One region of the Marinobacter sp. M1C genome, then DNA from elsewhere that is predicted to be linked to it. Evidence: predicted binding sites of a transcription regulator. Region 1 holds the regulator's gene; the other holds the start of a gene.
What was found. Region 1 encodes LexA, which represses DNA repair genes until DNA is damaged. Its sites were predicted from a motif close to CTGTNTNNNNANACAG; they were not measured.
Positions count from the first base shown of each region.

Region 2: the regulator LexA is predicted to act here: its motif matches at 2,217-2,232, upstream of imuA (translesion DNA synthesis-associated protein ImuA).

Region 1 is NZ_CP092289.1:1,237,645-1,242,060, forward strand. Features, by position in the region: gene MIH19_RS06030 (translocation/assembly module TamB domain-containing protein) at 1-339, shown strand, start outside; gene MIH19_RS06035 (type 1 glutamine amidotransferase) at 358-1,077, opposite strand; gene MIH19_RS06040 (amidoligase family protein) at 1,070-2,071, opposite strand; gene lexA (transcriptional repressor LexA) at 2,274-2,882, shown strand; gene MIH19_RS06050 (SulA-like leucine-rich domain-containing protein) at 2,925-3,389, shown strand; gene MIH19_RS06055 (hypothetical protein) at 3,432-3,710, opposite strand; gene MIH19_RS06060 (DUF6586 family protein) at 3,759-4,235, opposite strand.
Region 2 is NZ_CP092289.1:1,769,304-1,773,719, reverse strand. Features, by position in the region: gene MIH19_RS08455 (SDR family oxidoreductase) at 1-47, opposite strand, end outside; gene MIH19_RS08450 (LysR family transcriptional regulator) at 191-1,135, shown strand; gene MIH19_RS08445 (CPXCG motif-containing cysteine-rich protein) at 1,165-1,362, opposite strand; gene MIH19_RS08440 (DUF429 domain-containing protein) at 1,376-2,107, opposite strand; gene imuA (translesion DNA synthesis-associated protein ImuA) at 2,250-2,939, shown strand; gene MIH19_RS08430 (DNA polymerase Y family protein) at 2,946-4,364, shown strand; gene MIH19_RS08425 (error-prone DNA polymerase) at 4,364-4,416, shown strand, end outside.

The DNA.
Region 1 (4,416 bases):
CTGATTCTGGGTCGGGCCCCGCAAAGCCAGCAGGACGACGGCCAAATGAGTCGCGCAGCGCTGTCATTGGGTTTGAACCAGGCCAACAAGATTACCGGCGCGCTGGGCGCAGAGTTTGGCATTCGTGATTTGACCCTTGAAGCCCAGGGCAGCGGAGACCAGACCGCGGTTGTGGCCAGCGGTTATCTGACCGACGAACTCAGCATTCGTTACGGCGTGGGCATTTTTGAGCCGGTGACCACGGTGGCCCTGCGGTACGATTTAGGGCGTTATTTTTATCTTGAGGCCGCCAGCGGTCTGGCGGCCTCGCTGGACATTTTCTATACCCGGGATTTTTAAAAAACGGCTAAAGTACTGTTAAAGCTCGGCGTTCAGTCTGGCCATTTTCAGGCGACAGGCTTCGTCTACAAAATGGCGGAATATACGGCGGTGGCCGCTGTGATAAAGCAGATACTCAGGGTGCCATTGCAGTCCCATTAGCCACTGGCCACGGGTATTTTCGATGGCCTGCACGAACAGATCGTTATCCACCGCCACTACGCGCAGGTCTTGCCCCAGTTTTTTAATGGCTTGGCTGTGGATACGGTTTGCACCGATAACCGGCGCGCGCATGATCTGGCTCAAGCGAGTGTGATCCACCACATTCACGGTTTGCAGAGGCAGCAGCAGCGGGCGATGGCGGGTGTGTTGGCGCAGTGGGGTCACGTTCTGGCACAACGAGCCGCCACGATGCACGTTAATCAACTGTGCGCCGCGGCATATACCCAGCACCGGCAGGTTCAGGATTTCAGCTTCTAACAGCAGGCGCTGGTCGGTTTCATCGCGGCGTTTATCGTAATTCGCCGTTACCATCGGATGCTGCCCATACAGTGCCGGCTGCACGTGAGTGCCGCCGGAAAGCACCAGGCCGTCCAGCAGGCTCACGTTTACCTGGGCGCCGGGGCGTATGTAGTGGGTGCGCGCACCCTGCATGCGCAGCGCCAGCGTAATCAACCGCTGGGCCGGTCCGCGTCGGCGCGGGCCACTGACTCCAATGGTCAGCCCGGGCGGGGAGTCTTGTTCCATCCGTTCAGACATAGCCTTTGTGTTCAAGCCAGTGGTGAATGGTTTCCGGTTTGCTGTGGGTCAGACTGTGCAGGGTGATAGTACCGGAATCGCGAAACTGAGCCCGAAGCTGCGCCAAATCTTCGCTGTTGTTGGCAATGTCGTCCAGTATTACCCAGTCATTCCATACCGAAGAGAAATTCCACTGCGGGTTGTCGATGTCGCAATCCGGTAGCCGGTAATGCAGGGTAGGCCGTTTTTTGATGCGCGGGTCTTGTACATGTCGGGCCAGCAACGGCGCATCCAGATGGGCAAACAGCGGCAGCAGATCCAGTGCGCGGTTTCGGGTGGGGTTGTGCTGCAGGTAGTCTTCCATCAGCTGTTTCAACGATGGCGCGTAGTCGTCTTTCATCAGCAGTTCTGTATAGCGAGCCGCCCAGGGCTCTATGTAGGGCGTAAAACGCCGGCTGACATCCAGTTGATGGCGGTTTTTCAGCCACTCGTACAAGCCTGCAAACGCCTGTAAATAGCGTGTAATGGTGGACGCCTGTAAATCCGGCAGTTCCGGGTTCAGTTGCAGTCCGAAGGCATAATAAATGGACTCGCGGCTGCCCAGAGCACCAAGGCTGCGTAGTTCTTTGATCAGCCGCTCAACCTCTTCCACCTGGGAAAAACCGATGGGCGGCCCGACAATTTCCAGCGGCACAATACGCTCGGCCGCGGCGTCAATCACGTCCATAGCCTGGCCGCCCAGCTCACGCAGGATTTCCGGCACGTCAGCTCCGGTCAGGTCCAGATCTTTAATAGGGTCAGAATCCAGCTCGATCACAAACTCACCCAGCGGTGTATCCACTGCGGTTACGTAGCGCGACCGCGGTTGCGGCGCACCGTTGAGCAGGCTGGCGACTTCGCGCACCAGCGTTTCGTAGCTTAAACCTGAAAGCTCGATTTCCACACCAACCCGGCGCTCTGCTCCGCTGGCAGTGTGAGTTACAGAGGGAATTTTGCAGACGTTCTTTTGCGTCATTATTACACCTTTCAATCAGTCTTAAGCGCTTCAAGCGCGGCTTATAAGGGCAGAATTACCATAGCACATTAGGTGTCTGACGCTGGTAACCGAGCAAGTGGGGGAAATGCCATAAACAGGGTTTACACTGGATAAAACACTGTATATAGTCGAATCACTGTATAAACAAACAGGGTATGTTATGACACAGCGGATCCCAAACATGAAACTCACCGCCAGGCAGTCCCAAGTGCTGGATATCGTCCGCCGCTATCTGGATGAAACCGGGTATCCGCCCACCCGCGCCGAAATTGCAGCTGAGCTGGGTTTCCGCTCCGCCAATGCGGCGGAAGAGCACTTGCGGGCTCTGGCACGCAAAGGTGCCATTGAAATGGTGCCCGGCGCTAGCCGCGGTATTCGCCTGCCAGAAAGCGAGCAGGACCTGGGTTTGCCAGTGATTGGCCAAGTGGCAGCCGGTAGCCCGATTCTGGCTCAGGAGCACGTGGAAGACCACTGCACTTTAAAACCCGGCTTTTTTTCGCCGGCGGCGGATTACCTGCTGCGAGTACGTGGTATGAGCATGAAGAATATCGGTATTCTAGACGGTGACCTGCTGGCAGTACACAGCACTCAGGACGTTCACAACGGCCAGATTGTGGTGGCCAGGGTAGGTGATGAAGTGACGGTGAAGCGCTTCCGTAAAGAAGGTAATAAAGTGTATCTGGTGGCGGAAAACGACGACTTCGCGCCGATTGAAGTGGATCTGACCGAGCAGGATCTGTTCATTGAAGGGTTGGGCGTTGGTGTTATTCGCCGCTCCGACTTGCACTGATCCGTAGCGACAGAAAACCGACATAAAGAAGGGCGGGGAATCATGGAACAACTGAGCTTTAACGGCAATCTTGCATACCAGCAACAGATCGCAGCGCGAGTGGCAGAGCAGGCGCAGCCTGTGCGAGTTCAGCCCCGGCCAGACCCGGTGTGTGCTGGTAACGTCACCGAAATCATCTTGCCCCAGGGTCAGGTGGAAAATTTTCAGCTGTTATTGCCAATGCTGACCCAGCTGAACCAGGAAAAGCGCTGGTTGGCATGGATTGACCCACCTCAGGAGCTGGTCAGCAAATGGCAAAAAATGCACGGTATTGTTGCCGGTGAGCTGCTGGTTTTGCGTTCCAGCGCCGAGCATCCGGCGCGCAAGTTGGCGGAGCGGGCGCTCAGGGTGGGCACATGTCATGCGGTGGTGTTGTGGACCGAAAAGCTGAATAAAACGTGTTTCGAGGCACTTCAGGCGGCATCCGCCGCGGGCAACAGCCACGGCGTCGTTTTGCGTCAGCGTTAGTAAAGAGTATTGCGCCAGCGCTAATAGAGTTCTGCGCTAGCGTTAATGCAGCGTCGGGCTGTGGGGCGCATCAAACCACTCCACGTCGCTGTCGCTAACACTGTCATTGCTATCCCAGTCCAGGTCCTGGGCGCTATCGCCCGCGGCGTCAATGCCTGCCGCAATCATGGCTTTGGCCACTTGCATCTGGCGGTCGTCCATCATGTCTTTGGCTTCTTCGGAAAAACTGATACGCACCAATGGCGCGCCGTCGTCGTCAACGCGGCGCAAAGCGTAATCGCCGTTGCTGAGTTGAATAATTTCAAAAAACGATGGTGACATGATCCGAACCTTTATGTTCGCCAACGAAAAAGTACGCGCGGGGATGTTTTACCACTCGCTGTGTCTTGCTTCCACATCGGCTGAAAATTGCTTTATTGCGCTTAGGCTGGCTTGAACCGATGCCAGCGAACGGTCTGCGCCAACGGCCGCAGTGATGGCAATAATGTTGTCGTTGCTGACGGTTTTTTTTGCCGCAGGTGGCCGGTTCTGCGCGTCTCCAAGTTGCTCCAAATGGTTCCACCAACTATCAGCGTTGGTTTGTAATACCAGCAGTTGCTGAACTTCCGGCGCAGCGGCTCCGATCAATTTGCCCAGTTGGTCAATGCTCTGGGGTTGCCCTTTGCGTTGCTGATAACACACTGCCAGGGTATACAGCAGCAGCGTTCTCGATCGCAGCATGAGTTCAATGGCACCTTGTTTGCAGGCTTCCTGCTGTAAGGGCTGATTGCTGTTAACAGCAAGTCGTAATAATGTCTGCGCCAGTGCCAGTTTGCCGGCAAGATGGGAATGCCACGCTGCTGCCATATACCCTCGCAACTGTTTCTGCTGTTAATGTTGGCGTAATTGGCCCTGTGAAATTCACCAGCACCGAAATTCGCTGAAACCTGAAATAAGCCAAGTATTATAACAGTTTCAAAGCCGCGTTGTCCGCTGTCTACTTCCGTTTTGAAAATTTGCCTGAACAATCAAAAACCGCCTAAAAAAT
Region 2 (4,416 bases), 530 kb from region 1:
CCGGTAATCCCGGTGGCTCCTGCGACCAGTGCTGTACCTTTACGCATGCGCTCTCTCCTTTCGTGAACAGTGTCTGGCTCCCCGAATCGGGTTACCAATGCTTCCATTCTGTTAGCGGTCGTTCATTGCTACAATCGAAAACAACGCAAATCTTTATTGCGCACAACGCAACTCAAGGGGTTTCAACCAGATGGATCTCAATGCCCTACGCGTCTTTGAACGGGTCGCTGCCACTGGGAGTTTTACGACGACCGCCCGTCATTTCCATCGCGCTGTGTCCTCTATTTCCCGGCAAATTCGGGGACTGGAGGAGGCCGTGGGCCAGCCACTGTTCTACCGGCATACCCGTGCAGTGACGCTCACAGAAGCGGGTTTGCGCTACTACGAAGAAGTGCGCGATATTCTGGAGCGGCTCGACTTCGCCACGGACGCACTGATGCATTCAGACGCTGAGCTCAGCGGCACACTGCGCATCAACGCACCTGTGGCTTTCGGTCAGCGGCAGGTCGTGCCACTGTTGCACCGTTTTCAGTGTCGGTACCCCTCGCTCAAGGCTGAACTGCAGCTTAACGACCGAGTGGTTGACCCGGTTCGTGAAGGGCATGATGTCACCTTCCGCGTGGGTGAGCTCTCAGATTCGTCGCTGGTGGCACGCCGTCTGGCGCCGATGAACTACGTAATCGCCGCTGCGCCGAGTTATCTTCAGGCGCATGGCGAGCCCGAATCGCCAGAGTCACTCATCGACCATAACTGCCTACTTTATCAGGGCGAAATGGGCCGACAACGCTGGTTCTTTCAGGCTCCGAATCAGGCCAGCGCCACGCCTTTCGATGTTACCGGCAATCTCTACAGCGACGACGCCGTCAGCCTGGTTCAGGCCGCTCTACTGGGTCAGGGACTGGTGATGTTCCCGACCTGGCTGATTGCCGGCGAACTCAAATCCGGCGCGCTGGTCGCTCTGCTCGATTTCTGGCGCTGTGAGGTTAACCCGGGGCGCCGCGACATCCACGTGCTGACCACCGAACGACGCCTTCGCTCACACAAGGTTCGCGTTTTCCTCAACTATCTGTTCGAATCACTAGGCCCCCTTCCCCCTTGGGATCGCTGGCGTGAGGGAATGCTGGCCAAGGGCTAGAGGCCGTCTATCTGTTACTTCCATCGCATTCAATAAGTGTCGTTTTCACTGTACACGGCCACCGACAAGTCACCGTTATTTGCCTCTGTCACAACGAAGGTGATCGGCTTGCAGCACACCTGACAGTCTTCAATATATGATTGCTGCGCATCTTCAGGGTTGATCAGCACCTCGATAGACTCACCGCAGTAGGGGCATTCGATCATGGTTTCGGTCAGTTCGGTCATAAAGCCTCCTTATTCAGCACGCGCCCTGGGGCACGTAGATATAGCCCTGTTCCGTGCAGCCGAACACTCGTTCACTGTTCCCAGCCTGGTACAAAGCCGCAATATACAGGCAAACAATCGCATCCAGTACGTCTTCGTTATGCTTCAGAGCTGCGCCACGCAAAGATTGAATACGTTGCGCATCCAGATAGGGTAAAAATAACGAGCCTATGGTCAACGCCATTCTTTGGGACTGCGCCAGGCTGAGCAGCAAACTGGCAAGCCGGGCCTGGCCCTGACGCTTATCCGTTACCTGGCCTTTTTTATAAAACAGACGCTCAGGAAGCTGAAATATTTCGATCAGCGCGGGGTGGGGATAACACTCCAGCTGCCACTTTTGCCCGGGCGCAGCCAGATGGCCAAAGCCGGCTGTGTGCAAATGATCACCCAGCAACACGCCGTTAGACGCGGGGAACAGAGTCAGATTGCAGGCGTGGCAGGATGCCTTTCGCGCAGCATAAGCCACCCCGATGCCGCGTTCACAGGGCCGCTGTCCGCTCGGGTTACGAATGATGAGTGGGCCGTCTACCGCCACACCGTGAAGACCGTCGATAGAATCCAGGGCACTGGCAACGGCGTCAAAACCGTGAAGGTTTTCAAGCACGCCGGTCACTGCTATAGCGCCGTCGGCAACGTACCCTACCGCAATAGCCGTGGGGTTGCGATTGCCCTGCCAGGCAAGGTCGACACCTGCAATCACTGCCATAAAATGGCTTTCCCAGTTTTCATTTTATGCCAAGACTACCACTGTAAACGGTGACCCTGTCATTCAAATTGTTAATCCTGGCGGTTGAAATCTAGCCCTGTTCGGAATACTGTATATTTAAACAGTACTTCGAGATTTAGCCATGAATGAACTTCTATCCGCCTTAAAGCAAAGCGCCCGTGTCTGGCAGGGCCATCAGCCTGTTCACACCAGTCAACCGGCTGAATCTACTGGTTACCAAGCGCTGGATAACCAGCTGGGCGGGCTGGGCTGGCCGCGGGGAGCACTCAGTGAATGCCTGCTGGACACACCCGGTATTGGCGAGCTGCATTTGCTGCTGCCATTGATGCAACGCCTGACCCATAGCGGAAAAACCGTATTCTGGCTGAACCCACCGCACATTCCTTATGCCCCGGCGCTGGTGCGTGAAGGTGTTGACCTTGACCAGGTGGTGGTCATTCACACCCAGGACAGCGGCGATTTTTTATGGACCCTGGAAAACTGCCTGCGCTCACCGGTCACCGGGCTGGTTATGGCCTGGCCCGGCAAGCTGGCGTTGCGGGATGTACGGCGCTTACAGCTGGCCGCTGAAGCTGGCAGTAACGTGTGCGTATTGTTTCGCGAACGCTGCCATGCGGCGCAAAATTCACCGGCGGCTCTGCGCCTTGAGTTGCAGCCAGACGCTAATCAATGCCTGCACGTGCAGATACTCAAACGCCGCGGCAGCTGGCCTGGCCAGCACTGCGAACTGCCGTTGCCGCATCGGGCCGGCCTGGCTGCGGCCGAAACCAGCCGCGTGGCTAAGGGCCCCTGGCCCAGGCCGGCCCGGTAGCCCTTTATGCTGTGGTTACACCTGCATTTTCCTCAATTACTGCTGGATCATCTCCGCCGCTCCCGCCAGCAGGACGCAGCGCTGGTGATTGTGGACGCATCTGGCCAGAAGGTGCTTCAGGCTTGCGCTCAGGCCAGCAGCCAAGGCGTGCAGCCCGGCATGCGGCTGAAAACCGCGCTTAGCCTGGTGGCAGATCTGGCGATGGTTCGCACCGATCCGCAGCAAGAAGCCCGGGTGTTGCAGGACCAAGCCCGCTGGCTGTACCGCTGTGTCGCACACATTACCCTGGTGCCGCCAGATGGCCTGCTGGCTGAAATCGGCAGTCTACAAAAGCTGTACGGTGGTTTGCCGGCGGTGTGGGAAACCATAGAGCAAGGCTTGAACGAACGCCACCTGACGGCCTGGCTGGGCATTGGTCACACCCCGCTGGCAGCAAGGCTGATTGCCCGTACCGGCAAAGGTGAATGCAGCGCCGACCAGGGCCACATGCAGCGTCTGCTGGATCAGCTGCTACTGTCGGCAGCAGAGTTTGACGCCCAGGCCTGCACCCGCCTGCAGCGGTTAGGCCTGAACACCTTAAGCGACCTGTTCGCGCTGCCCGCAGCCGAACTAGCGCGGCGGCTGGGCCCGAAAATTCTGGCTCATAGCCAAAAAATACAAGGTACAAGACCAGACCCACAAATGCCTTGGCAGCCTCCGCACCGATTTCGCCAGCAAGCGGATTTTGCCGAAGACATCGAACATTCCCAGGGACTGCTATTTCCACTACAACGCATATTGATTGAGCTGGAAGAAGACCTGTGCTGGCGCCAGCAGGAAACCGACAGTCTGAATGTGTTGTTGTGCTATCGCTACACAGAACCCACCCGCCTGCACATACGCACGTCCGGCCCGGAGCATCGGGCCGAGGCTTTTCTGAATTTGATTCGCTTACGCTTTGAACAACAGCCTCTGCAAGCTCCGGTGGTGTCACTGGTATTGCTAGTAAAACGCTTTATTGGGCGTGAAGCCGCCAGCGGACAGGATTTGTTGGGTGAAACCCCAGATATGAACGAAGCCTGGCACACGCTGATCAGCCGCCTGCAGGCCCGGCTGGGCGACGGCGCGTTGCAACAACTGGTGCCACACGCTGATCACCGCCCTGAGCAGGCCTGGGCCAGTGCCGATGTACAACGCAAACAGCGCAAAGCCAACGCCGCGGAGAATCCGTTACCTTGCCGCCCGCTGTGGCTAATGCGTAAGCCTCAACCTTTACACACCAAGCCGCAGGCCTGGTTTGCCGGCCCGGAACGCATCAGTGGCGGCTGGTGGGATGGCCAAAGGGTACAACGGGATTATTACATCGCCCAATTACCCAGTGGCCAACTGGCTTGGGTGTTTCGGGATGCCAGTCAGGGCTGGCATATACACGGGTGGTTTGGCTGATGCAGTCTGAAAGCTATATAAGTGGTAAAAGCCATGAAAGCTACGCCGAGCT